DNA from 4 places in the Mesorhizobium sp. M0598 genome. Region 3 is predicted to be linked to each of the others. Evidence: predicted binding sites of a transcription regulator. Region 3 holds the regulator's gene; each other region holds the start of a gene.
The links. Region 3 encodes PhoB, which activates phosphate uptake and scavenging genes when phosphate is short. Its sites were predicted from a motif close to TGTCATNNANCTGTCAT; they were not measured.

Region 1 (7,082 bases), on a different contig from region 3:
AGGCGGTCTGGTCGTCCGGCGCAAACAGGGGACCGCACATTTCGGCGCCGATCGGCACGCGGAAGAACAGCTTTGATGTCGCCCGTGCCGTCCCTTCCGTATCGACAGCCCACAGACCGTCGGTGCGGCCGGTGGCTTTCGGGCCCTGGCCGTCGGTGGCGACCCAGAGGCGGCCGGCCGAATCTACCGTGCAATTGTCCGGCATGCCGAACCAGCCATTGGCGGTGGTTGCGGTCGAGAAGGTGGCGCCGACGTCGGCCACAGCGGGATCGCCGCATTTCAGCAGGATTTCCCACCTACCCTTTGTCGCGGTGAAATCACCGCCGTCCTCGACGATCTCGATGATGTGGCCAAAGGCGTTCTCGGCACGCGGGTTGGCGGCGTCGACCTGGTCGGCCTTGCGCTTCGAATTGTTGGTCAGCATGACGTAGACCTTGCCGTTGGTGGCATTGGGCTGGATGTCTTCCGGGCGGTCCATCTTGGTGGCGCCGAGCAGGTCGGCGGCGCGGCGCGTCTCGATCAGCACGTCGGCCTGGCTGTCGAAGCCGTTCTCCGCCGTCAGCGGCCCCTGGCCGAAGACGATCGGCAGCCACTCGACCGAACCGTCGTCGGCAAACTTGGCGACATGCAAGGTGCCGTCGTCGAGCAAATCCATGTTGGCGGCGCGGTCGTCCGGATCGAACTTGCCTGTGGTGACGAACTTATAGACATAATCGAAGCGCTCGTCGTCGCCGAGATAGAAGACGACACGGCCATCCTTGGCGACGATCGATTCGGCGCCCTCATGCTTGAAGCGCCCCATCGCGGTGCGCTTCCTCGGCGCCGAAGTCGGATCCTGGACGTCGACCTCGACGATCCAGCCGAAGCGGTTCGGCTCGTTCGGCTCCTTGCCGATATCGAAACGGTCGTAATGCGCTGCCCATTCATAGGCACCTTCGGGAATGCCGAGGCGCTTGTAATTGGCGGCTTCCTTATGCCCCTGCGGCAGCTCGCCCGAGAAATAGCCGTGGATGTTCTCCTCGGCCATGACATAGGTGCCCCATGGCGTGACGCCGCCGGCGCAATTGTTGATGGTGCCGATGACTTTCGTGCCGGTCGGATCGGCGCTGGTCTTGACGCGGTCGTGGCCGGCGACCGGGCCGGAGAGCGCGATCTCGGTGTTGGAGGTGATGCGGCGGTTGAGCTTGCCGTCGCGAACGACCTGCCATTTGCCTGATACCTTGCGTATCTCGACGATAGTGCCGCCATGCGCCGTCATCTCGACGTCGACTTGTTCCTTGCTGAGGGGCGCCTGCTTGGCCTTGCCGTCGATGATGGTGACGAGGCCCGGAAACATCAGGTGCGGATTGGTGTATTCGTGGTTGACCACCAGCAGGCCGTGCTCGGCCGAGCCGTCGATCGGGATATAGCCGACATAGTCGTTGTTGTAGCCGAATTGTCTGGCCTGGGCTTCCGCCGACTGTTTTGTCGGATCGAATTCCGGCGAATCGGCGAACAGCGGATCGCCCCAGCGCAGCAGTACATCGGCGTCATAGCCGGGTGCGACGTGATGCTTGTCGTCGATGCCGGCCTCGAGCTCGTCAAAAGCGAAGGCGGAGCCTTCGGCGGCGCGGGCATTGTCGGCGGTGATCAGCGCCAGCGGGCTGACGGTAGCGGCTATGGCCGAGACGGCAAGCGAACCCTTGAGGAAGCCGCGGCGTGAGAACCGCGCGGCGATGATCTCACCCATGGTGCGGTTGTCGGTGGGATTGGCTCCTGGCCCATCGTTTTCCTCGAGCAGGCTGGTGCGGAAATGGGCGTCAGGGGTGCGATGTTCGGTCATAGGGCCTGCCTCTGGCTGGATGGATTGCTGGAGCGTGTTGCCTGGCCAATCCGGTATTACCAGCAGGTCACAGTTTGATGACATGCCGGCTAATTGCCACCTGCGATTTCGTATCCAACATCGGCCCCGCTTGACCGCGACCGGCGCTTCGGAAACAAGAGCTGCGGCAGGCGGTAGGGACCGCATCGGGAGGAACAAAAGTGAGTTTCTGGGGACTTGGGCAGCTCTGCGTTTCGACGGTGATCTTCCTGCTGGCGGCGATGGCCGCAAAACAGTGGGGGCTGGCGCCGAGCCTCGGCAAGATTGTGCTGACGTTGGCGCTCTATTCGCTGGGCAATCTGATCATGCTGAGGCTGATCCGTGAATTCGGCATGTCGGTGTCGTTCAGCCTGTCGGCGGTGATCCAGCTGGTGTCGGTGAATGTGGTGGCGCTGGTCTTCTTCGGCGAGCGCGTCAATGCCTTGCAGGCAACCGGCATCGTGCTTGCCATCGCAGCTGTGGCGCTGATCACGCTCGGGCCCTATCTGCAAAGGCTGTAACTGCGATCGGGCCGATGAAGAAGATTGCAAGCAGACTGCCCAACTGGCTGGAGTTCCCGGTTCTGCTGGCCGGGCTGGTCATTGCCGGCGGGCTGTGGGGGTTCGAGGAGCTGATGGAGCTGGCGCGGGCGACCACGCCGCATGCCTTCGACACCGAAATCCTGCTTGCCTTCCGCAAGGCCGGCCAGCCCGACAATCCGATCGGACCGGCGTGGCTGGAAGGGGCGATGCGCGACATCACCAGCCTCGGCAGCGCCAGCGTACTGCTGCTGATCACGGCAGCAATGATCGTCTATCTGCTTCTTATCCGCAGGCCAGGCGCGGCGCTTCTCATGTTCGTCGCGGTAGCGGGCGGCCAGCTCCTGTCAAGCGTGCTGAAATTCGATATCGACCGGCCGCGCCCCGATCTGGTCTCGCATCTCGCCGATGTGGCATCGCTTTCGTTTCCGAGCGGCCACGCCATGCTGTCGGCGGTGACGTATTTGACGCTGGGCAGCATGGCGGCGCGGGTTTTGCCCGGGCGCACAACGAAGATCTATGTACTCGGGCTGGCGGTGCTGACGACAGTGGTGGTCGGCATCAGCCGCATCTATCTCGGCGTCCACTGGCCGTCCGACGTATTGGCCGGCTGGTGCGCCGGCTTTGCCTGGGCGATGCTGTGCTGGCTTGCGGCACGGTTCCTGCAGCGATGGCTTGGGCGGGCCGACGGCACCTGACTCAAATCAGCCTGTTGATCAGGCCATGACCGCAGCCTGCCAGCAGGAAAACCATCGACAGCAAGGCTGTCGAGGTTGCCAACGCTTTGAATATCTTCACCCGCTCATCCTTTTGAAGTCGTGCCTGTGAAATCGGGATCGCAGTGGATGTCCCGCCAAACGATGCCGAGGTTTGTAGCATCACAGTGCATCGGCTGGCAAAGAGTGCTGCATGTTTGGAGGCAGACCATCAATCCTTGGTGCAGGAAGACGTCGCCGACCGCGCCAGCGCAGGAACTTCATCCTCGACTGTTCGGCGATGCCGTTCTTCGATTCAACGGCGGCCAATGTCATCGAGGGTGCGGCCCACAAGGCGAGCCGCGCCGGCGTTCGCTTCATTATATCAGGCGCTTCGCCGCAGATACGCCGCATGCTGATCAACCACGGCGTCAAGCGGCCGCTGGTGACTTATACCGCCTCGATCACGGATCGCGGGCGCAGCTGAAGAAAGCCGCGCCCGCCGCCTGAGCCGATGGCTGGCTTAGTCGAGGCCCAATGCCGCGATCTCGCCGTCGTTCATCAGCGGCACGAAGATTGTCGACTTGCCGTCGGTGCCGATGTCGGCGCTGCCCGGCTTGAACGTCGCAACCGCTTGCGGCGTGCCGCCGGCTTTGTAGCGGTAGAGCGTGCCGGTCATATACGCGGTGGCGTAGATGCTGCCGCCGATGGCAACGACGCCATCGAGGTTGGCAAATTTTTCCGCGCCGGGCAGTGGCGAAACGGCCTTGGTGGCAAGATCGACCGAGAGCAGGCCGCCCGGCTCCGCGGTGCTGAAGTCGGGCTTGATGCCCTTGCCCCAGGAAGCGACGATCAGCCGGCCGCCATCGGCGAAGATGCCATTCGGCGAAGCAAGCGCCGCATCCCTGACGAACAGTTCGGGCCGGTCGCCGTCGATGCGATAGATCGTATCGGCAAGCATATCCGTGACATAGATCTTGCCGGACGCGTCGGCGGTCACGTCGTTGAGGAAGACCGCGTTCGGCACGTCGATCGTCGATGTTAGCTTGCCGCTTGCGAGATCGACGACGCGCACATGGGTGAGGTCGGCGACGTAGAGTTTGCCGCCGACAATCGCCATGCCCTTGGGCGCGTCCATGCCGTCGGTCCAGTGTTGCGTGACTAGCTTGCCGTCCATCGACAGGATCGACAGATAGCCGTTGCCGTCGGCTTCGCCGGGATTGCCGACGATGTTCGAGACGACAACGCGCTGGCCGGCGGCGTCGAACAGCGCCGATTCAGGCTGCTCGAGGCCGCCGGTGCGCCAGAGTTCAGCGGCCTGAACTGCCGGCGCGGCCGCGATGCCGACCAGGGCGAGAAGTATCGAGGTGAAGAGGCTCTTCATGGCTAGTCTCCTGTAATGGACTGGCGGAGAGCTAGGCCTTTCGATACTTTTCGGGAAGAGCTATCAGGACTAGTACCGAAGGCTGATACCAAATCGTGCAAAAGAGGTGCATCCCATGAACGGCCTGATCTTCGAAGCGCTGAAGCGGACGCTTAAGGCAAAGGGCATCACCTATCGCGTCCTTGCCGAGCGGATGGGTGTTTCCGAGCCGACGGTGAAGCGCATCTTCCACGAGCGCAACTGCAAGCTCGACCGGCTGATGGAGATCTGCACTGCCGCCGGCGTAGAGTTGGAGAACGTGCTCGGCTCTATGAACAGAGGACCAGGACCCGCCAACCAGATCGCGCCGGAGATCGAGCGCAAGCTCGCCGGGCGGCCGGCACTGCTGTTCGTCTTTGTCATGCTTTCCGAGAAATTCACGCCCGAAGGCATCATGCGCTCACAAGGGCTGAGCGAGGCTTCGATGTTCCTCTATCTGCGCGAGCTCGAGGAACTCGGCCTGGTCGCGCTCGGTCGCGGCCTGTCGGCAAGGCTGCTGATCGAGGCGCCGATCCAGTGGAATTTCGAGGGGCCATTGCGGCCGCTGTTCGAGACGACCAACAAGAATTTCATCGGCTGGGCCATCACCCATCTTGAGCGCGAGTCGACGTTCGTCAGCTTCTCCAGGCGGATGCGGCCGGAAACGGCGGAAATGGTCAGGCGCGAGGCGGAGGAATTGGCGGAGCGCGCCAAATTGCTTGCTCATCACGACCAGCACACGACGCCTGAAGACCGACTGGTCGGCTACAAATGGACGTTTGCGTTCGGCGCAACGCCGTTCCCGGCGATCATGCCGATCGGGCCGCATCCGCGCGACGCAGGCGCACGGACCGACGATCGAGTTGCGGCTGCCGCAAACGGACGACGTCTGCCGGCCTAGGTCAAAATGCAGAACGACCGAGTCCGGGCTGTTGGCGGCAGCCAGTCTGACTGAGCTTCTTACCCCTGAGTATCGGCCGCAAACACAAGATCGAGCGGCTATTCGGCGGTCTTGTTCGCCACCTTGTCATCCCAGACCATCTGCCGGTAGTCGAAGCCGTATTCCAGCGTCGGCTTGACAATACGGAAATAGGGCGACAGGTCGAAATCGCGCGGCGTGTAGAGCGAGTGATGGCGGATGTGCAGGATTTCCCTGCGCGAATAGCTCGACTGGGCCGAGGCACGGCCAGGCGCCCGGGTAATCTCCGGCAGGATCGGGTAGCGGATCAGGCCATACGCCTCGGCGATCAGCGACGAGCAGATGGCGCGCGTCGGGTCGCCGGAACCGAAAGCCAGCATGCGGCGGCGCCAGCGCACCGGCACCGGCGGCGTCGGCAAGAAGTAGCGCAGCATGTCGAATATGTTCTTGAGATCGTATCTGAAACCGAGCCTGCCGATCATGAACGCGACGACCGCTTCGCGGTCATCCGGAGCCAGGCCACTCGCACGGCAGATGCGGGTGTTGTAGCTGCGATAGCGCGACAGCGGCACGGCGATGCAGCCATCGCCGAGCGTGACCTCGATCAGGCGCCGCCGCTCCGATCCGTCCTCCGGCTCCGGTAATGCATCGCCGACATAGAAGGCGGCATGCGACCAGGTCGACTGGGTGAGGTATTTGATCGCCGCCGAGATCTTCTGGTTGCCTTCGATGAGCAGGATGTCGCCGGGCTCGAGCGTGCGGCGCAACGTTTCGGCGTCCGACGGCGTGTAAGGCTAGTAGCCGGACGATTCCTCCTGCAGCCGGCCGGCAAGCCAGCGGCCAGTCGGTCCAGAAGCGTGTCGCCGGGCTCGGTCATGCCAGACGGCGATTACCACAGGGCGGCAAGTTAGACCATGATCAGCCCACGCCAGGCGTGCCGGCGTCTTGGTGCGCAACTGTGAGATCTTCGCGCGCCTTACGGGCGAGCTTCCTCGTCGAGCGCTTCGGGCTGTCGCCGAAAAGCTCGACCGCCTCGGCGAGGCAGGTCTTTTTCAGGCTCTTTTCCGAACGCTTCAGCAGCTTGGCAAGCAACCGCGTCTCTTCAGCAGGACCGAGCGGCTGGTCCTCGGCATCTAGAAGCGCGCGCATGACGAACACATCGTGCAGCTCGCCAAGCCGCTCGCCCAACTCGTCGACGGCCTTGCGCCGCGTCTTGATCGGCGTCGGCCACAGCCTGCCGAGCAGCGACAGGTGCATGCCATGCGTCTTGGCCGCCTTGCGCAGATCGTGAAAGTCATCGGCTTCGCCGCGCGAAGCCGCCTTGTCCAGCGCTTTCCTGGCGCGGCGCAAAGTGGTGCGCGCGCCTTCGGCGAGCACGTCGGCAGCCTGCTCCGGCTGGTCGGGCAGAGCGAGCTTGTCGATCCGGGCGACACCTTCCTCGCAAACGGAAATCGCCGCGCCTATCGCAGCATCGAGGCCTGCTCCGCCATGCAGTTCATGCTGGCGCGCGACGAGCCTGTCACGCACGGCACCGAGGCCATCGCCGGCACTTTGCTCGGAAAAGCTTGCCGCCAGCCGGTCGATTGTTTCCACCAGTGCGGTCGCCTCGCGCGGGCCGGCAAGCAGGGCCGCCACCTGGCGGTAGCACTGATTCTCCGTCACGCAGAATGTTTCGTCTCCGGAACGG
Region 2 (7,082 bases), on a different contig from region 3:
CGCCTTGGCATCGACAATGCGTGCGCCCGGAACGTGCTCGGCGGCATGTCGGATTTCGTCCATCACACCGGGTTCGATTCCATCCAGCATGCGGGTCAGCACCGAGCGGGCCGATTGCCAGACGATACCGAAGATCGCAATCGTGATCAGCAGGCCGACGATCGGATCGGCCAAGGAAAAGCCGAGCCAGACGGCGATGGCTCCGATGATCACGGCAAGGCTGGTAAGTCCATCTGTGCGGGCGTGGTAGCCGTCGGCAATCAGTGCCGCGCTGTTGATTTCGCGACCGACGCGGATACGGAACACGGCAACCGCCTCGTTGCCGAGGAAGCCGACAATGCCCGCCGCAGTCAGCCAGCCCAGGTGTGTCACCACTTGTGGATTGATCAGCCTGTCGATGGCTTGGTAGGCAGCGACTACAGCGCTGAACAGGATGATGAGCACGATGATGATGCCGGCCAGATCCTCGACCCGGCCCAAGCCATAGGTGAAGATCCGCGACGGCTTGCGCCGCGCCAGCACGAACGCAATCCATAGCGGGATCGCCGTGGTCGCATCGCCGATGTTATGGATCGTGTCGGCCAGCAATGCCACGCTCCCCGACAACGCAACCACGACCATCTGCAATGCCGCGGTGATGGCCAGGATCACGAACGACCATTTGATTGCCCAGATGCCCCGGTCGGTGGTGGCAATTGTCGCGTCGATGACCCCATGGCTGTGACCGTGCGGACCGTGACCGCCGTGATGATGTGCGGCGTGCGAGCCGAACCCGAGCCAGTCCAGAATGCGGGCTACGATGGCATTCATAGATACTTCGCCAGCTGCTTGAGTTCCGCCAGCGAGTTGCCGCCGGTTTCGACGCTGTCCGTCAGGCAATGCTCGATGTGATCGTTGATCAGCTCGCGCTTGGCGCTGCTGATGGCCCTTTCGACGGCATGAAGCTGCTGCGCCAGATCAACGCAAGGGCGATGCGCCTCGATCATCGCCAGCACCGCCGCAAGGTGGCCTTGCGCGCGCTTCAGGCGCTTTATGATGGAAGGATGCGAGGCGTGGAGGTGATCTGACATGCCTCAGCATATCCTCCCGGGGAGGATACGCGTCAAGCGCTTTGTCAGTGGCACAACTCCGGAGGGGCTTCACCTTGAGCATTGCTTGTTCTATGCCTTTCCCATGAAGAAGCTTGCCCGTTTTCTTGGCCTGCGGGTCGTTGCAGCAGTCCTTGCGGTGGCATTGGGCACACTGCTGCCGCGCCCGCTCTGGCCGGCGGCAGTTGCCGATCCGATCGGCTCAAGCCACCGCATCCTGGTGCTGAAAAATCCGATCCACACCGACATCGCCATCCCGGTCGACGACGATGTGCGCCGGCGCTTCCATTTCCTGGTCGATGCCGGCATTCCAGCAGACATGGCGGAGGTCCGCTACATCGTCTTCGGCTGGGGCGGCCGCGCCTTCTATCTGGAGACGCCGACCTGGTCGGAGCTGAAGGCGGTGCCGGTGATGAAGGCGCTGACGGTCGACGCCTCGGCAATGCATGTCGACATTTCAGGCGAAATCGCCGAGCCGCATCCCGACGTCGCCGGCTTCGACATCGGCGAGGAGCGGTTTACGGCGCTGCTCGATTACATTGCGGCAAGCTTCCGGCAGGGACCGAACGGGGCCATGCCGATCGAGAATGCGGCGTATTCCCGTTTCGATCGGTTCTTCGAAGCCAATGGCCATTTCAACGCGCTGGTCGGCTGCAACACCTGGGCGGCGGCAGCACTGCGCACCGCCGGCCTGCGCACCGGCTGGTGGAACCCGCTGCCGGCCTCGCTCGGCCTGTCGATGCGGCTTTACAATTGACAAGGCGACTTAGGACCGCCGAGCGTCCAACGCCCGCCAGCCATAGAGCCAGTCGAGATCGGCGGCGAGTTTTTCGGGCGAGCGCATCGCCAGGAACAGGTTGCGGGCCATCGCCACCGGCCCGGCCGCATGCCAGGCGAGGCGGTTGAGGACGCCGCGGCGGGCGACCTGGGCGACGCGCGGCCGCCGCGCCTGTTCCCAGGCGACAAGCGCGCTGCTGAGATCGGCAGGCGAGGTGGCAACGAAACCGGCAAGGGTTACCGCGTCCTCGATCGCCATCGCCGCGCCCTGTGCGGCAAACGGCGTCATCGCATGCGCCGCATCGCCGATCAGCGCGATGCCTTCCGGCGTCGTCCACCGCCGCTGCTCGACGGTGTGGATCGGCCATGCCGTCCATGGCGCGGCCTCGCTCGCCAGACGGACCAGCGCCGGCGCGGTACCGCGCATGGCGCTGGCGAGGATGGCGGGGTCGGCATGCCCCGACCAGCCCTCGGCGATGCGCTCGCCCTTTGTGAAGGCAGCGAGGTTGAAGGCAGTGCCACGGCTGACCGGATAGGCGACCATATGGAAGCCGGAATAGAGGAATGCAGTAACACAATCGGGCGCACCGATCGCCGCAAAGGTTTGTCCAGCGGGGCTGTCGGCGGCCACCGTGGCGCGCCAGGCAAGCTCGCCCGAAAACCGGCTTCTCCGGAAATCGGCTGCGTTGCGGGCAAGCGTTTCTCGCACCGACGACCAGACGCCATCGGCGCCGATCAAAAGACAGCCAGCCTCGACCGTGTCGCCATCAGCCGATGCAGTGACGGTAACACCTTTCGATCCGGCTGCGATGTCGGTCACCCGCGCGCCGGCGATCAGATCGATACCGGGCTGCTCCGAAACTCGCTGCATCAGCGCTGACTGCAGATCCGCGCGGTGGGCAACGAGATAGGGCGCTTCCCAGCGCGTTTCGGCCGCCTGGCCAAGCGGTACGCGCGCCAGCTTGCGCAGCGTGGCGGCATCCTTGAGCACGACCGCCTCCGGCTGCACCGCCGTCGCCAGCAGCCGATCGAGTACGCCGAGCTGCCGTAGGATGCGCGTCGCGTTGGGCGAAAGCTGGATACCGGCGCCGGCAGCCTCGAGGTGCTGCGCCTGTTCGAACAGTTTTATCCGATAGCCGCGCTCGGCGAAGGCCAGTGCCGCGGTCAGCCCGGCGACGCCCGCCCCGGCGATGACCACCTGCCGGGACTGCGTTTCCTGCATCAGGCTTGTCGCGGAAGAATCAGGCGGCCTGGTCGAGATAGAGGCAGCCCGGCGGCTGCGTTTCCAACGCCTTCAGCTTCGGCGAATAGCGATAGAGCGTCGAACAATACGGGCAGACTTTTTCATTGTCGTCGCCCATGTCGAGAAATACATGGGGGTGGTCGAAAGGCGGATTGGCGCCGGTGCACATGAATTCCTTGACGCCGATGTCGATTGCCGGATAGCCCGCATCGTTCTGGAAATGGGGAATGGAACCGCCTGCCATCGTCGTCTCCTGATCTTGTCGATTGCATCTGGATCATAACCCGTCGCTTTGCAAGATCGATGAAATGAAACTGTCGCAAAAGCCTGTCAGAGGATAAGTTAAGCCGGTTAAGGCTATGGTCGTCGAACGGTGTGGGAAGAGCGGAAACCATGAACGAACTGAAGCCGGTGCAGAACGAATTCATCACCGTCGAGGCGGCGAGCCGCGAAGGCGGCAATCCCGACCGCTTCGTCAACCGCGAGTTTTCCTGGCTGCAATTCAACCGGCGCGTGCTCGAAGAGTCGCTGAACGCGAATCATCCGCTGCTCGAGCGTGTTCGTTTCCTGTCGATATCGGCCGCCAACCTCGACGAGTTCTTCATGGTCCGCGTCGCCGGTCTTGCCGGCCAGGTGCGCGAGGGCATCGTGCTGAAGAGCCCGGACGGACGCACGCCCGAGCAGCAGCTTGAACAATTGCTGCGCGAGGTCGAGCGCCTGCAGGAGGACCAGCAGAAAAGCCTTTCGGCGCTGATGCTGCTCCTCGACAAGGAAGGCATCGAGAGCATCACCCGCGAGGCGCTGAGCAAGGACGAGAAGATCTGGCTGGAGGACCATTTCCAGGAGCAGGTATTTCCGGTGCTGACGCCGCTGTCGATCGACCCGGCGCATCCGTTCCCGTTCATTCCCAATCTCGGTTTTTCGATGGCGCTGCAATTGCGCCACCGTAAGAACGGCGAGGAAATGAGCGCGCTTTTGCGCCTGCCGGTGGCGCTGAGGCGCTTCATCCGCTTGCCGGATCGCAAGCGCCATGTCCGCTTCATCCCGCTCGAGGAGGCGGTCGGCCTTTATATCGGCAAGCTGTTCCCAGGCTATGAGGTCAAGGGCTCCGGCACGTTCCGTATAATCCGCGACAGCGATATTGAGGTCGAGGAAGAGTCCGAGGATCTGGTGCGCCTGTTCGAGACGGCGCTGAAGCGGCGCCGCCGCGGTTCGGTTATCCGCATCGAATTCGACCGGCTGATGCCGCCCGAACTGCGCGACTTCGTCGCCGGCGAGCTCGGCGTCTCGGCAAGCCGGATCAGCGTGCTCACCGGTCCGCTGGCGCTCAGCCAGATCTCGGAGATCGTCGCCGTCGCCCGCGACGATCTGAAATTCACCCCCTACAATCCCCGCTTTCCCGAGCGCATCCGCGAGCATGGCGGCGATTGCTTTGCCGCCATCCGCGAGAAGGACATCATCGTCCACCACCCCTACGAATCCTTCGACGTGGTGGTGCAGTTCCTGCGCCAGGCGATGGCCGATCCGGAAGTGGTGGCGATCAAGCAGACGCTCTACCGCACCTCCAACGACAGCCCGATCGTGCGCGCTCTGGTCGACGCCGCCGAGGCCGGCAAGTCGGTGACCGCGCTGGTCGAGCTCAAGGCGCGCTTCGACGAGGAGGCCAACATCCGCTGGGCCCGCGACCTCGAGCGCGCCGGCGTCCAGGTCGTCTTCGGCTTCCTCGAACTGAAGACCCATTCGAAAATGTCGCTGGTCGTGCGGCGCGAGGATGGCAGGCTGCGCAATTACGTGCATCTTGGCACCGGCAACTACCACCCGGTCACCGCGCGCATCTACACCGACCTGTCCTTCTTCACCACCGCCCCGACGATCGCGCGCGATGTCGCCCAGCTGTTCAACTTCATCACCGGCTATGCCGAGCCGGCCGAGCAGATGCGGCTGGCCATATCGCCGTTCACGCTGCGCGACCGCATCCTCAAGCACATTTCGGACGAGATCAGTCACGCGCTGGAGGGCAGGCCCGCCCGCATCTGGATGAAGATGAACGCCTTGGTCGACCCGATCATCATCGATGCCCTCTATGATGCCAGCCGCGCCGGCGTCGAGATCGATCTCGTCGTGCGCGGCATCTGCTGCCTGAGGCCGCAGGTGCCCGGCCTGTCGGAGAACATAAGGGTGAAATCGATCGTCGGCCGCTTCCTCGAACACAGCCGCATCTATTGTTTCGGCAACGGCCACGGCCTGCCCTCGGACGGGGCGATCGTCTACATCTCCTCGGCCGATTTGATGCCGCGCAATCTCGACCGCCGTGTCGAGACGATGGTGCCGATCACCAATCCAACTGTGCACGAACAGGTGCTCGGCCAGATCATGCTCGGCAACATCATGGACAACCAGCAAAGTTTCGACGTATTGGCTGACGGAACCTCCCGGCGCGTCGTGCTGGAAGAGGGCGAGGAACCGTTCAACGCGCAGGAATATTTCATGACCAATCCGAGCCTGTCCGGACGGGGCGATGCGTTGAAGTCGCATGCGCCCAAGCGCATCGCGCAGTTCAAGCGCCGCAAGAAACAGAACGCAGCGACGGGCTGATGATTTCAGCATCCCAGGGCCGGCTCCAGGACCGCCGACCGCTGTCCATCATCGATATCGGGTCGAACTCGATCCGTCTTGTCATCTATGAGGGGCTGGCGCGCTCGCCGACCTTGCTGTTCAACGAAAAGATGCTGGCCGGCCTCGGCCGCGGCATTGTTTCGACCGGAAAACTCGATCCCGAGGCGGTGACGCGCTCGATGGAAGAGTTCCGCCGCTTCCGCGCGCTCTCCGACCAGGCCGGCGCCCAGCGCATGTATGTGCTGGCGACCGCCGCCGCCCGCGAGGCGGTCAACGGCCCCGACTTCATCCACCGCGCCGAGGATGTGCTCAAGACCGAGATCCAGGTGCTGAGCGGCCGCGAGGAAGCCCATTATTCGGCGCTCGGCGTCATTTCCGGTTTCCATCCGGCCAACGGCATCGCCGGCGATCTTGGCGGCGGCAGCCTCGAATTGATCGACATTGACGGTGAGACGATCGGTGACGGCATCACGCTGCCGTTGGGCGGCCTGCGCCTGCAGGACATGGCGAAGAACTCGCTGACCCAGGCGGCAAGGATCACGCGCGAGCAACTGGCGCGGGCGAAATTGCTGAAGGGCGGGCAGGGCAGGGCGTTCTACACGGTCGGCGGCACCTGGCGAAACCTCGCCCGGCTGCACATGGAAATGACCAACTACCCGCTCGGCGTCATGCACCATTACGAGATCGGCGTCGAAAGCGCCGCGAACTTCCTCCGGCAGGTCGCCAAGGCCGAGATCGACAAGGTCAAAGGCATCGAGGGCATCTCCAAGAACCGCCGCTCGCTGCTGCCCTATGGCGCCATCGTGCTGCAGGAGATCATGGCGGCGATGCAGCCGTCGAAGATCATCGTGTCGGCGCTGGGCGTGCGCGAGGGCTTTCTCTACTCGCTGCTCGACAAGGCCGAGCAGAAGGCCGATCCGCTGATCTCGGCGGCGGAAGAGCTTGCCCGCCTGCGCTCGCGCTCGGTCGACCACGCGCATGAGCTTGTCGAGTGGACCGGCAAGGCCTTCGCTGCCTTCGGCATCGACGAAACCAGGGACGAGGCGCGCTACCGCCACGCCGCCTGCCTGCTCGCCGATATCGGCTGGCGTGCCCATCCCGAATATCGCGGCAAGCAATCGCTCAACATCATCGCCCACGCCTCGTTCATCGGCGTCGACCATCCCGGCCGCGCCTTCCTGGCGCTTGTCAGCCTGTTTCGCCACGAGGGCGTGTTCAATGAAGCCGCTCCGGAAATCCGCGGGCTGGCGACACCGCGCTATCTCGAACGGGCCCGCGTGCTGGCCGCGCTGCTGCGCGTCGTCTATTTGCTGAGCGCGGCAATGCCCGGCGTCATGCCGCGACTGAAATGGGAAAAC
Region 3 (7,082 bases):
TTGTAGGCGCCGGACAGGATTTTTATCAACGTCGATTTGCCGGCACCGTTGTGACCGAGCAAAGCCATCACCTCGCCCGGGAAAAGGTCGACAGAGGCATCGTCGACGGCGCGAATGCCGCCGAAAGCGATGGAGATGTTGCGCATGTCGATCAGCGGCGTGGGAGCGGTTTTGTCTGCCATGCTCGTCCTTCCTCCCTAGAGGTCCTGCTTGAGCACCAAGTTGTACGAAAACCGGTTTCCACCTTGCGGGATCATGCTCAGACCCGTTTGCGATAGACGGTATCGAGCCACACCGCGACCACCAGCACGGCTCCGACAACGATGCTCTGCAGCGGCGAATCGATGCCGAGCAGCACCATGCCGGACTGCAGCGACTGCATCAAAAGCGCGCCGAGCATGGCGCCGAGCACTGTGCCGGAGCCGCCGGCGAGCGACGTGCCGCCGATCACCGCCGCCGCGATGACCAGGAGCTCGTCCAGCGTGCCCAGCGCATTGGTCGACGAGTTCTGCCTGGCTGACGAGATCGCTGCGGCGATCGTCGCCAGCACGCCCATGATCATGAACACCTTCATGGTCACCCAGCGCGTGTTGATACCGGCAAGGTTGGCTGCTTCCGGATTGCCGCCGATGGCGAAGACATAGCGGCCGAAACGGGTACGCTTGGCGATGAAGGTCATGATCAGCCCTACGGCTACAGCCATCAGCACGGGTATGGCGATGCCATGGGCGATGAACAGCCCGCCTTCGGGAACGGTTATATTGTTGGCCGCCGCATATCTGTTCACGATGCCGACCGGCCAAGGATAGGAATTGGCAAGCCATATGGCGCCCATGATGACAAGGCAAGTGACGGCCCCGAGGAACGTCTCGGCCCAGATCGGGCGTAACGGGAAGCGGAACCGCTTGCGCTGCACCCGCCCGTTGAGCAGCATGAACACAACCGCCAGGCACGCGACAATTCCGACGATCCAGCTCCATCGCGCGCCGATCGAACCCGTCGGCCCGCCGCCCATCAGCTGGAAAGTGGCATCCAGCGGCGCAATCGTCTGCCCACTGACGACCCACCATGCGGCACCCCGCCAGACCAGAAGGCCGCCCAGCGTCACGATGAAGGCCGGCACCTCGAGATAAGCGATGATGTATCCCTGGAACGCTCCGATCAGAAGGCCAAGCGCCAGGCCGATGGCCAGTGCCAGGATCCAGATCCAGGGGTTGCCTAATTGCAGACCGACCATTCGCACCAGGAAATGCACCTGCGCAAAACCCATGACCACGCCGATCAGGCCTTCGGCGGAGCCGACCGACAGGTCGATATTGCGCATGACGATAACCAGCACCATTCCGGCGGCCATTATGGCCACGGCCGAAGTCTGCACCGACAGGTTCCAGAGATTGCGTGGCGTCAGGAAGGTCCGGCTGTCGAAGTCGAACGGATTGACGCCGAGCCGTACGCTAGAAATGACATGCAGGCCGACCCAGATGACCAGCAGCGCGCTGATCATGCCGAGCATGCGCGTGTCGAGTTCGGTTGCCTTGAGAAATCGGGCAACGATGCCGAGCTCGGATTCCCGTGCCCGGTCTGCCGTGCTGTCTACCGGCGTGTTGGGCGTCGTATCGGTCATGATGTTTCTCCCGCCGGGTTGCCGTCTGCCGCGGATGCCGGAAGCAGCCTAGAAGTTATCCGCCGGAAGCGGAAAAACAACTCTTGTTGAAAAAACGCCGCGGCGAGCGGCCGCGGCGTTCGGACTTCTCGGAAACGTCGGCTCAGTTGCAGACTGCAACAGCGCTAGCCGTCACGCCGGCGCAGACCTCTTCTTTCTTGATCCAGCCGGCGTCGATGACGACGTTGAGGTTGTCCTTGGTGATGGCGACCGGGGTCAGGAACAGCGACTTGACGGTATTGCCGCCGGGCGTGGTGAAATCCTTCACGCCGGCAATGTCGGTCATCTGCTTGCCGTCGGCCAGTTGCGAGGCGATCTCGGCGGCATTCTTGCCGAGCTCGCGCGCATCCTTCCACACCGACACGGTCTGTGTGCCGAGCGCGATGCGGTTCAGCGCGGCGTGGTCGCCGTCCTGGCCCGAAACCGGAACCGATCCGGCCAGCCCTTGCGCCGTCAGCGCGGCGACGACGCCGCCGGCAGTGCCGTCATTAGCGGCGACCACGGCATCGACCTTGTTGTCGTTGGCGGTCAGGAACTGTTCCATGTTCTTCTGAGCGTTGGCCGGCAGCCAGCCGTCCGTATAGGCCTCGCCGACATTCTTGATCTTGCCGCCGTCGATGGCCTCCTTCAGCACCTCCATCGAACCGGCAAACAGGAAATCGGCATTCGGATCGGAACCCGAACCCTTGATGAAGACGTAGTTGCCTTCCGGCTTCACCTTGAAGACTTCGCGGGCCTGCATGCGGCCGACTTCCTTGTTGTCGAAGGTCAGATAGAACACGTCCTTGTTCTCGATCAGCCGGTCATAGCCGACGACCGGGATGCCTTCGTCCAGTGCCTTCTGCACGGCCGGCCCGATGGCCGAGGCGTCCTGCGCCAGGATGATCAGTGCGCTGGCGCCCTGCGAGATCAGGCTCTCGACGTCGGTGAGCTGCTTGCCGGGGTTGGACTGTGCGTCGGCGGAAATATACTTGTCGCCTGCGGCCTCGATGGCCGCCTTCATTGCGGCCTCGTCGGTCTTCCAGCGCTCTTCCTGGAAGTTCGACCAGGAAACGCCGATGACCTTGTCTTTAGCCTGCGCCACCGACGCCAGCGCCAGCGTCATGGCGACACCCGCCAGAATGGCGGTCGTGAATTTCTTCATCATATCCTCCCTGCGCCGCGTACGGCGTGACCAATTGGCTCAAAGACCAGCTTAGAAGCTCTAATTTTTTCGAGCCTCGAAAAAATACTGGCCCGATCTCCGGCTGCTGTCAACATCGATTCTGATGGATTTTGATGACTCTGCGAGTTTTTTCGAGCGTCGGAATAAACGATGACAGCGCCACCTGCATCTGACACTATTTGCCTGCATCCGACACTATTTGTCGGACATTACCGACGGCTTCCGGTTCATGAGCAGCCGCGGCAACCGGGAGGAAAGCAAAACAATGTCGGTCGGAATCCGCCATGACGATTTGCGCCGGCGCAACCGGGCGATGGTGATCTCGGCGGTGCGCCGGGCCGGCCAGCCATCGCGTACTGAGATCGCAGCTACCACCGGCCTCAGTCATTCGACCATATCGGCGATCTCTTCCGACCTGATACGGGAAGGCATCCTCGCCGAGAGCAAGGCAAGTGAGCCCGTTTCGTTGAAACGCGGTCGTCCGCAGGTCGGCCTCGCCCTCAACCCGGAAGCGGCGGCGGTGCTGACCGTGGTGTTGTCGCTGAATTTCCTGTCGGCCGCCATTATCGACTATACGGGACAGGTGGTCGCCGAGGAACAGCGCCGGCTGGACACGCTGACCATGCCGCGCGACGAGCTGATCCGTGAATGCATGGCCATCGTCCGGCGCCGGCTGCAGGATCCAGACCTTGACGTCCGCAGTGTCGCCCGCATCGCCCTGGCGATTCAGGGCATTACCGACTCCCCTGCACGCGCCATGCTGTGGTCGCCGATCACGCCGCAGACCGACATCGCCTTTGCCGACATGCTGGAGGACGAATTCGGCATCCCGGCAACGGTGGAGAACGACTGCAACATGATGGCGGTGGCTTTGCGCTGGCGCAATCCGGATCGCTATCGCGACGACTTCATCGCCATCCTGCTTTCGCATGGCATCGGCATGGGGCTGGTGCTGAAGGGCGAACTGTTCACCGGGACGCATTCCTCGGGCGGCGAATTTGGCCACATGATCCATCGTCCGGGCGGCGCGCTCTGCCGTTGCGGGCGGCGCGGCTGCATCGAGGCCTATGCCGGCAACTACGCCATCTGGCGCAACGCCAGGCAGATGAGCGAAGACAGCGAACCGGTCGCCGACGTCAGCGACGCCGACATGCGAGCACTGGCGGCCCAGGCGCGCGAGAAAGATGGGCCGGAACGCGAGGCCTACCGCAAGGCCGGCGAAGCGCTGGGTTTCGGTCTCGGCTCGCTGTTCGCGCTGATCGATCCGGCACCGGTCGCGATGGTCGGCGCCAGTGCCGCCGCCTTCGATCTGATCGAGCCGGCCTTGCGGAAGGCAATCGCCCAGACCGCCGGCGGTCAGCATTCAGGCTCGATCTCCTTCGATACAGAGCCGAACGAATTGCCGCTGATCCGCGAAGGCTGCGCGATGCGGGCGTTAAGCTTCGTCGACCAGGAGATTTTCGCGCCGGGCGCGCAAATGAGGCCCAGCGTCAGAAAGAACGTAGCCTGACCAGGCGGGTCAATCTTCCCTGATCGCATAGCCGGCACCGCGGATGGTGCGGATGACATCCGGCATCCGGCCGTTGTTGACGGCTTTGCGCAGCCGCCCGACATGCACGTCGACGGTGCGTTCGTCGATGTAGATTGTCTCGCCCCAGACATTATCGAGTAACTGGCTGCGCGAGAAGACACGGCCCGGATGCCGCATCATGAACTCGAGCAGCCGGAATTCGGTCGGCCCGAGCCTGATTTCGCTCTTCTTGCGATAGACTCTGTGCGATTCGCGATCGAGAACGATGTCGCCGACCTTCAGCACGCTGGACAGCACTTCCGGCTTGGCGCGCCGCAGCAGCGCCTTGACCCTGGCCATGAATTCCGGTGTCGAAAACGGTTTGACCAGATAGTCGTCGGCGCCGGTCGAAAGACCGCGCACCCGGTCGCTCTCCTCGCCGCGCGCGGTCAGCATGATGATCGGCAGCCGCTCGGTTTCGGGGCGCACCCGCAGCCGACGACAGAGCTCGATGCCGGAAACCGCTGGTATCATCCAGTCGAGCACCAAAAGGTCGGGCACATTCTCCTGCAAACGGATCTCGGCTTCGTCGCCGCGTGTCACCACCTCGACCTGGTAGCCTTCGGATTCGAGATTGTAGCGGAGCAGCACACCCAACGGCTCCTCGTCCTCCACCACCATTATGCGTGGTGCGATCATCGGCTGGGCACCCCCATCATGTCACCGGTGCGGACATTGTCGTTTCGTCCTGCTTCGGACGATTGACCGGCAATTGCTCGCCGGTCAGCACATAATACGCATTTTCGGCGATGTTGGTGACATGGTCGCCGATCCGCTCCAGATTCTTGGCGCAGAACAGCAGGTGCGTGCAAGCGGTGATGTTGCGCGGATCTTCCATCATGTAGGTCAAGAGCTCGCGGAACACGGACGTGTATTTGACGTCGATGCGCTCGTCGGCGGCACGCAGCTTGGCCAACGCGGCCGCATCGCCTGCAGCATATTCCTCGATGACACCCTGCACCTGGATGAGAACCAGCTGCGCCATCGCGTCGATGGAATGCGACAGGTCCCGCGGCGTGGCGCTGAGGCCGACCGCACTCACGCGCTTGGCGATATTCTTGGCAAGGTCGCCGATGCGTTCGAGGTCGCCCGCCATGCGGATCGCTCCGACCACATGGCGAAGATCGTGGGCCATCGGCTGGCGTTTGGCGATCAGGGTGATGGCGCGGTCGTCCAGTTCGCGTTGACGCGCATCCATGATGGCGTCGTCGGAAACGACGCGTTGCGCCAGCACGTTGTCGGAATTCAACAGGGCCTTGGTCGCCCCGCCGACCATCGAACCGGCGAGGTCGGCCATGTCGCGGATCAGCTTGCTGATCTGCTCGAGATCCTCGTCGAAAGAAGCGACTGTGTGTTCGCCCATGATCCTGTCCTCAAATGCATGATCGGAATGGCTCAGCCGAAGCGGCCAGTGATGTAGTCCTGCGTGCGCTTCTCGCGGGGCGACGTGAAGATCTTCTCGGTCCGGTCGAACTCGACCAGTTCACCCAGATACATGAAGGCGGTCTGGCGCGACACGCGCGCCGCCTGCTGCATGTTGTGGGTGACGATGACGATCGTGTAGTCGGCTTGCAATTCGTCGATCAGTTCCTCGATCTTGGCAGTCGACAGCGGGTCGAGCGCCGAAGCCGGTTCGTCGAGCAGAATGACTTCCGGCTTCACCGCCACGGTGCGGGCGATACAGAGCCGCTGCTGCTGGCCGCCGGACAGGCTCAAGCCGCTGGCGTTGAGCTTGTCCTTGACCTCGCTCCACAGCGCGGCGCGCCTCAACGCCTGTTCGACGCGGCCGTCCATCTCGGACTTGCCGAGGTTCTCGTAGAGCCTGACGCCGAAGGCGATGTTCTCGTAGATCGACATCGGGAACGGCGTCGGCTTCTGGAACACCATGCCGATCTTGGTCCTGAGGAGGTTGAGATCCTGCGACCGGTCGAGAATGTTCTTGCCGTCGAGCAGCACCTGGCCCTCGGCCGTCTGTTTTGGGTAGAGCTCATAGATGCGGTTGAACACACGCAGCAGCGTCGATTTCCCGCAACCCGAAGGGCCGATGAAGGCCGTGACGCTGCGCTCGGGCAGCGACAGGCTGATGTCCTTCAGCGCCTTGCTCTGGCCGTAGTAGAAGTTGAGGTTCTTGACCTCGATCTTCGTCTTCTCGGCTACCGTTTCGGCCATCGTCATGTCTGGGGACAACATCTGTGTCATCTGTCCTCTCTGCGTCCGGTAAGGCTGCGGGCGAGGATGCTCAAGCCCAGAACCGTCAGGGTGATTATGAGTGCGCCGGTCCACGCCAGTTGCTGCCATTCCTCGTAAGGGCTGAGAGCGAACTGGAAGATGGTCACCGGCAGGCTGGCCATCGGCGCGTTGATATTGCTGCTCCAGAACTGGTTGTTGAGCGCGGTGAAGAGCAGCGGCGCCGTCTCGCCGGAAATGCGTGCTATCGCCAGCAATATGCCGGTGACGATGCCGGACAATGCGGCGCGGTAGGCGACCGAACGGATCACCACCCAGCGTGGCGCGCCGATCGCGGCACCGGCTTCACGCAACGCGTTCGGCACCAGGCTGAGCATGTCTTCAGTGGTGCGCACGACCACCGGAATGACCAGGATGGCAAGCGCAACTGCGCCGGCAATGGCCGAGAAATGTCCCATTGGCCGCACCATCAGCTCATAGACAAACAAGCCGATGAT
Region 4 (7,082 bases), on a different contig from region 3:
ACCTTCTGCACGATCTCGGCCGAACTGTCGTCCACCGACAGCTCCTGATGCATCTCGGCGGTCGGCAGGCGGCTGTATTCATAGACCGCCGTGCGAAAATCGCGGTAGCCGGAAAAACCCAGCTTCTTGGCGATCTTGACCACCATCGCCTCCGAGACACCGGCCTCCTCGGCGATCTGCTTGAGCGGTATGGTCTCGTCGAAGCCGCGCCGTCCGAAGACGGTTTCAACCACCTTCGCCTCGAGCGGCGTCAGATGCGGCATCATCATGCGAATGCGCGGTCCTACTGCTTTCAGGTCCAGCCCGGTCAAGGTCATCCACGTCCCCTCGTCACGCGATCGATAAGCATCGCGGCGAGGATTATAAGGCCAGTTGCCAGGAGCTGATAGAAGGACTGCACGTTCATCAGCGTCAGGCCGTTGCGCATGCTGCCAAGAATGACGGCACCCAGGATGGTGCCGACGACGCTGCCCTTGCCGCCCATCAGCGAGGCACCGCCGATCGCCGCCGCTGCTATGGCGTCGAGCTCCCAGAGATTGCCCAGAATGGGTTCGGCCGCACCCAGCCGGCCGATCAGGATCTGCGCTGCAAGCGCTGCCAGCAGGCCCGAGATCATATAGGCGGCGATCTTGGTGCGGGCGATCGGCACGCCGGCTATGTAGGCCGCCTCCTCATTGCCGCCGACGGCGAGCAGATATTCGCCGAACGGCGTCTTCTTGAGGATGATCCAGGCAATCAGCGCGACCACGGCCACGATGATGACCGCCAACGGCAATCCGAACAGCGAGCCGTTGAAAATGGCACGGAAGCCGGCAGGCAGGCCGAGCACCGGATTGCCGCCGGTATAGATCAGCGCCAGCGCCCGGTAGGTGCTGAGCGTTCCCAGCGTGACGATGAAGGGCTGCAGCCCGACATAGGCGACCAGCACGCCGTTGAGCAGTCCGCAGGCAAGGCCGATGGCGAAGCCAGCGGCGATGGCCAGCGGAAACGGCACACCGGCAACCAGCATCGAGGCCGAGATGACCGCCGAAAGGGCTGCCGTCGGCCCGACGGACAGGTCGATGCCGCCCGAGATGATGACCAGCGTCATGCCCAACGCCAGGCACGCATTGATGCTCGACTGCTGCAGGATGTTGATCAGGTTACGCTCGGCAAAGAAGCCGGGGACCAGCGCCCCGAAGACGGCGAGGATCACCACCAGGCCGATCAGCGTGCCGGCGTCGCGCACGGAAAACCGATGCAGGAAATCTGCCCTTGGGCGCGCTGCTGTGTGTTGGGTTATATCGGTCATCCGCTGGTCCTGTCCGTTATGCACCGGCCCGATGGCCTTGCGCCTTGCCGGCATCAATCTCCGTTTGGGGTATGGCGTGCGCGGCGATCGCCTGTTCGCTGAGACTTGCGCGGCCCAGTTCGGCGGCGACCGTGCCGTCGCGCATGACCAGCACGCGGTCGGCGAGCCGCATCACCTCGGGGAGTTCGGACGACACGACGATTACCGAATGGCCTTCGGCGGCGAGTTCCTCGATCAGGTGGTAGATCTCCGCCTTGGCGCCGACATCGATGCCGCGCGTCGGCTCGTCGAACAGAAGGATCCGCGTTCCCGCCGCCAGCCAGCGGCCGATGATCGCTTTCTGCTGGTTGCCGCCGCTGAACAGGCGGATCGGCCGATCGAGCAGGAACGGCCTGAGATTGACCCGCTTCATCTTCTCGGCCGCGACCGTTTCAGCCTTTTGTGATTGATGACGCCGCGCGGCGCGAACACGCCCATCGAGGCCAGCGCCATGTTGCTGGAGATCGACCGCAACGGCACGATGCCTTCGCGCTTGCGCTCCTCCGGCACCAGGCCGATGCCGGCCGCGATGGCGTCGCGCGGACTGGAAAGCTTTACCGCCTTGCCGTCGATCTCAATTGTGCCTGATGAGGTCCGGTCGGCGCCGGCCAGGACCCGCAGCAGTTCGGTGCGGCCCGAGCCGACCAGGCCGGCAACGCCCAGCACCTCGCCGCGATGCAGGTCGAACGAAACGTCACGGACCTTGGTTGCCGAGGCGAGGCCACGCACGCTCAGCCTGATCTCGGCGGAAGCATGCGAGCGGTGCTGTTCCTGGGCGAGCTCGCGGCCGACCATCATCGAAACGACGGATTTTTCCGAGACCTGTGCGAGATCGACGGACCCGACCACGGCGCCGTCGCGCATGATGGTGGCGCGCTGGCAGATGCCGAACACCTCGTCCAGCTTGTGCGAGACATAGACGACCGCGACACCGTCGCGGGCCAGGCCGGCAATGACTTCCGCCAGCCGTTCGAACTCGCTCGGCGTGAGGCTCGACGTCGGCTCGTCCATCGCCACGATCCTGGCCCGGTCGAGCAGCGCCCGGGCGATCTCGACGATCTGCCGCTGCGCCACCTTCAGGCTGCCAAGCGGGGCTGCCGGATCGATGGTCGGGTCGATGGCGGCCAGCGCTTCCGCAGCGCGGCCTTCCTGCTCGCGCCGTGCGACGAAGACGCCGCCGCGCGTCAACGGATGGCCGAGGAACATGTTCTGGGCGACGCTGAGGCGTGGCACCTGCTGTAATTCCTGATGGATCATCGCCACGCCGGCGGCGCGCGCCGCGACCGGGTTGTTCAGCGTCACCGGTTTGCCGTCAATAAGCACGCTTCCCGCCGTCGGCCGGTAGACGCCTGACAGTATGCGCAGCAGCGTCGATTTGCCGGCGCCGTTTTCACCGAGCAGGCCATGGATCTCGCCGGCGCCGACCGAAAACGACACTTCGCTCAGCGCCCGCACAGCCGGAAACTCTTTGGAAATGCCCTCGAATTGCAGCCGCGCTGACATTGCTTCGGTTCTCCAGGCAAGGTGCCGACCCAAGGCCGGCACCTGCCGGCCCTGCTCTACTGGCCCGCTGCCGCGTCCTCGAGCAGCGCCTTGCGCACGGCATCGCCGTCGCCGGAGTAACGGTCGGCATTGTCCTTGGTGATCAGCGCCTGCGGCGTGGCGACGACGCGCGGCAGCTTCTGCCCGGCCACCAGTCGCAGCGCCGATTCCAGCGCCACCTCGCCGGTCAGCACCGGGAACGAATCGACGGTGCCGGTCAGCTCGCCGGCGCGGATCGAGGCATAGGCGTCGGAGATGCCGTCGGTGCCGAAGACCGCAACCTTGTCCTGCAGCCCGGCAGCCTTGACCGCCTCGACGATGCCCAGCGCCATGCCGTCATTGTTGGCATAGAAGCCGATCAGGTCGGGGTGCTGCTGCAGGATGTTGGTGGCCGCGTCGTAGGAGGTCTGGCGATCCCAGTTACCGGGGACGCTGGCGACGACGTCGAACTTGCCGGCCTCGGTGATCGTTGTCTTGAAACCGTCGGTGCGCTGGACGGCGGCGTAGACGCCGGCCTGGCCTTCGACGATGGCGACCTTGCCGCCGTCCGGCCGGTTCTTGATGAACCATTTGGCGACGCGCACGCCGTTGTCGCGCTGGACATTACCGACATAATGCTCGGCCTGCGGGATGACCGCGTCGTTGACGTTGACCACCGGCACGTTGGCCGCCTTGGCCTGTTCCATGATCGGCTGCAGGTTGGAGTCGGTCTGCGGCGAAACCAGAAGCACGTTGTAGCCTTGCGTGACCAGGCCTTCGGCGATGGTGAGCTGGCCGAGTTGGTCGCCCTCGCTCTGCGCCGCCTGGTAGACGACGGGCACGCCGATGCGGTCGCCGAACGACTTGTAGCCCTCACCCAGAGAGCGCCAGTATTCGTTGGTCAGCGTCTTGGAGACCGCACCCGCCTTGGTTCCCTCGGGCAGCTTGGGAAAAGCCCCGAACTTGGCCTCGAGCTGCGACCAGTCGATGCGATCCTTCTCGGTGTCGGAATTGAGCGGCGCGAGGTCCGCGGAAAACGACGAGCCTATAGACAGCGCCATCAGGGCAGCGGTGGCGGTGGCAAGCAGAAATTTCATGGTCTTTCCCTCCCTGGTTGAAAACGGTGATGGCGCCGGAGCTTCAGCTGTCCGGCCCGAGCATGGCTTCCTGGATGATGGCCTGCGAGGCGACCGCGTCCTGACGGTCGACGGCAGTGGACAGGCGATTGTCCTTTTCCAGCCGATCGACGACGCGCAGCATGCGCTTGACAGTCGCGATGTTGACTTCGCATTCGTGGACCGGGTCGAGCCCGGTCATGTCGGGGAACGTGTCGAAGTAGATGGCGCCGGCATAGCCGTCTCGACGGATCTGCCTGAGCAGCTCGATCGTCTGCAGCGTATGCACGGCCCCGACCATCAGGCCGTCGTCGCGCTTGGCGTAGCCGTCGTTGAGATGCACGCCGAGCAGCTTGCTGTGTCGCGCCACCAGCGCAGCGGCGAAAGCCGGCTGCTCGTCGGCGTAGAGCACATGGGCGAAATCGAGCGTCACGCCGAGATTGGGCAGGCCGATCTCGCGGATCGCCAGCAACGTCGTCGCCGCATCGGGCATCAGGCTGTAGGAGCGCGGCTCGTTGGGTTTGTATTCAAGGCTGATCTGACAGCCCGGATCATGCGCCGCTACTTCACGAATACCATCGATTTCGTGTTGCCAAACTGTTGCGTAGTCAGCCTGGAAGGCGTAGTCGAAGCCATCCTGCCCCAACCACAATGTCATCAGGCTGGCGCCGGCCTCGCGCGCGGCGTCGATGCCGGCCTTGGTCAGGTCGATAGCCTCGCGGCGAACGGAAGGATCCGGATTGGTGAAGGCGCCGAGCTTGAAAGCCGGGTTAGAGTAGTAGCGCATGGCGAAGCCATTGATCGAAAGCCCGAAATCGCTGAGTTTGCGCGCTATTACCGCAGGCTTTTCATCGACATGGTCGGGGAAGTTGAGGTCGAGATCGGTCAACTCCGCAACCTTCGCCGCACGTGCCGCCATTTGCAGCATAGACGGTTTGCCGACAAGATCGGGCCACTCGGACTGTGGCCGCGAGGCAAAGGAATTGAGGCGGGTGGCGAAACGATAGGCGGTCATCGGGGACCTTTCATTGTCATAACTTTACATGAGAACGATTATTTGTAAAGTTGTTAATTGCTCGCTCGGCGACGACGAATTCGCCATACCCCAGGCCAATTGCGACCACGGGGACAAGCAAGCGCGGCACTGTCACGCAAGTATCATGTTCGCGTCCTAGATCGCTTCTCCGAAGGCTTTCGCGGCATCCTTGATGCGACGCGGCGCTTTTTCGGGCCCCGGCAGCTTTGTCACAAAGAGGATTTCCATGAAAAACCTGCACCGAACCGCGTCCCTCGCCGTCGCGCTGGCGATGTTCACCGCCTTGACTCCGGCCTTGGCAGAAAACGCCGCGACCGTCGGCGGAGTCAGCTTCGTCAACAAGGGCTTGGTCGGTGTCGGCCGCATCCCGGCCAGCCAGAAGGACAAGTTCGGCGAGACGTTTGGCTCCGGCTCAGGCATGTCGATCGACGCTGCCGGCTGGACGCATGGCGCCGATGGCTACAAGGGCTGGTTATGGCTGTTGCCGGACCGCGGCTACAACGTCGTCGGCACCACCGATTACCGCCCGCGCCTCAACACGATCGCCCTCGAGTTCGCCCCGATCGCGCCGGGTGCGGCACCGGCCACCGGCCAGGAACAATCGGGCCTCAAGGCGACGCTTGCCGACACCATGCTTTTGACCGACGACAAGGGTACCGACGCAACCGGCCTCGATCCGCTCAACGGCGTGCGTGCCGCGACCGACGACATGCCGATCCTGCCCGAAGCCAACGGCAAGCTCGCGCTCGATAACGAAGCGATCGCGCGGCTGCCCGACGGCACGCTGTTCATCTCGGACGAATACGGTCCGAACATCTACCGCTTCTCCGCCGATGGGCGTCTGATGTCGGCAACGCAGCCGCCGGCGGCGCTTGTCCCGATGCGTCACGGGACGCCAAACTTTGCTTCCAACAATCCGGGACCTGGCGCGGCAGACCCAGATCCGAAAGATCCCGAAACCGGCCGCCAGAACAACCAGGGCCTCGAAGGCATGGCGCTGACGCCGGACGGGAAGTTCCTGATTGCCGTGCTGCAGTCGGCCCCAAGGCAGGATGGCGGCGATTCCGCCTCGACGCGTCAGAACACGCGCGCGCTGGTCTACGATGCCTCGGATCCCGGCCAGCTCAAGCTCGCGCATGAATATGTCGTGCCGCTGCCGGTGTTCACCGATGCCAAGGGCAAAACCAAGATCGCCGCGCAGAGCGAAATCGTGGCGCTGTCGGACAAGACCTTCCTGATGCTGGCGCGCGACAGCGGCAACGGCCAGGGGCTGAAGGGCGACACCTCGCTCCATCGCGAGATCAGCGTCGTCGATGTGTCGGCGGCAACCGATATCGCCGGCACAGAGTTCGACAAGGACAAGCCGCTGGCGCCCAAGGGTGAGCTCGATCCATCGGTGACGCCGGCCAAGCTGACGCCGTTCATCGACATCAACGACAAGAGCGAGCTCGGCCGCTTCGGGTTGCACAATGGCGCGCCCAACGACCGCAACAACCTTTCGGAGAAATGGGAGGCGATGTCGGTGGTGAGCGTCCTCGATCCAAAGCTGCCCGACGACTATTTCCTGTTCGTCGCCAATGACAATGACTTCCTCACGCAGGACGGCTTCCAGGTCGGCGCGGCCTACAAGGCCGAGGATGGCGCCGATGTTGATACCATGTTCCTGGTCTATCAGGTCACGCTCCCAAGCCTCGCCAAGAAGTAGCGGCACCCATACAGGCGGACGCGCGGAACGCGTCCGCCTGAGCTGGCGCGATTGAGCGGTCGTGCCCTTCAGTTGCGGCTCGCCCGCGCAAGGACGGTGTCCCAGTGCGTTGCAAAACCTGCGACTGACGAAGGCACTTACCTCAACATCTCCGCGTCCTTTGGCACGCCGGCATCGATCGGCTCGGCCGTCCTGTTCGACACGGCGGCGATCTTCCCGGCGGCCGACAGGTTCGGGCGCACGAAGACCGGCGCGACGCCGTCGACGCGGCTGTAGAGGTCGATAATGTCCTGATTCATGAAGCGCACACAGCCGGAGGAAGCGTTCTTCCCAATGGAATCCCACTCCGGTGTGCCGTGCAGCCGATACATCGTG

Region 1: a site for PhoB is predicted at 1,889-1,905, ahead of NKI59_RS02370 (PhoX family protein). Genes of this name have one in related genera too.
Region 2: a site for PhoB is predicted at 3,413-3,429, ahead of NKI59_RS26540 (RNA degradosome polyphosphate kinase). Genes of this name have one in related genera too.
Region 4: a site for PhoB is predicted at 5,112-5,128, ahead of NKI59_RS15405 (esterase-like activity of phytase family protein). Genes of this name have one in related genera too.

The regions. Positions count from the first base shown of each region.
Region 1 covers NZ_JAMYQL010000001.1:485,756-492,837, forward strand. The annotation lists gene NKI59_RS02370 (PhoX family protein) at 1-1,822, opposite strand, end outside; gene NKI59_RS02375 (hypothetical protein) at 2,023-2,361, shown strand; gene NKI59_RS02380 (phosphatase PAP2 family protein) at 2,376-3,077, shown strand; partial or broken gene NKI59_RS02385 (sodium-independent anion transporter) at 3,337-3,561, shown strand; gene NKI59_RS02390 (SMP-30/gluconolactonase/LRE family protein) at 3,598-4,458, opposite strand; gene NKI59_RS02395 (helix-turn-helix domain-containing protein) at 4,574-5,377, shown strand; partial or broken gene NKI59_RS02400 (C40 family peptidase) at 5,476-6,272, opposite strand; gene NKI59_RS02405 (CHAD domain-containing protein) at 6,314-7,082, opposite strand, start outside.
Region 2 covers NZ_JAMYQL010000028.1:58,128-65,209, forward strand. The annotation lists gene NKI59_RS26515 (cation diffusion facilitator family transporter) at 1-810, opposite strand, end outside; gene NKI59_RS26520 (metal-sensing transcriptional repressor) at 807-1,070, opposite strand; gene NKI59_RS26525 (TIGR02117 family protein) at 1,174-1,845, shown strand; gene NKI59_RS26530 (FAD-dependent monooxygenase) at 1,855-3,087, opposite strand; gene NKI59_RS26535 (zinc-finger domain-containing protein) at 3,107-3,352, opposite strand; gene NKI59_RS26540 (RNA degradosome polyphosphate kinase) at 3,502-5,703, shown strand; gene ppx (exopolyphosphatase) at 5,703-7,082, shown strand, end outside.
Region 3 covers NZ_JAMYQL010000005.1:152,766-159,847, forward strand. The annotation lists gene NKI59_RS09405 (ATP-binding cassette domain-containing protein) at 1-182, opposite strand, end outside; gene NKI59_RS09410 (sugar ABC transporter permease) at 260-1,624, opposite strand; gene xylF (D-xylose ABC transporter substrate-binding protein) at 1,767-2,807, opposite strand; gene NKI59_RS09420 (ROK family protein) at 3,094-4,338, shown strand; gene phoB (phosphate regulon transcriptional regulator PhoB) at 4,348-5,037, opposite strand; gene phoU (phosphate signaling complex protein PhoU) at 5,054-5,761, opposite strand; gene pstB (phosphate ABC transporter ATP-binding protein PstB) at 5,794-6,597, opposite strand; gene pstA (phosphate ABC transporter permease PstA) at 6,594-7,082, opposite strand, start outside.
Region 4 covers NZ_JAMYQL010000010.1:134,310-141,391, forward strand. The annotation lists gene NKI59_RS15380 (MurR/RpiR family transcriptional regulator) at 1-317, opposite strand, end outside; gene NKI59_RS15385 (ABC transporter permease) at 314-1,291, opposite strand; partial or broken gene NKI59_RS35090 (ATP-binding cassette domain-containing protein) at 1,308-1,721, opposite strand; gene NKI59_RS15390 (sugar ABC transporter ATP-binding protein) at 1,700-2,833, opposite strand; gene NKI59_RS15395 (sugar ABC transporter substrate-binding protein) at 2,890-3,948, opposite strand; gene NKI59_RS15400 (TIM barrel protein) at 3,992-4,981, opposite strand; gene NKI59_RS15405 (esterase-like activity of phytase family protein) at 5,229-6,707, shown strand; gene NKI59_RS15410 (L,D-transpeptidase) at 6,845-7,082, opposite strand, start outside.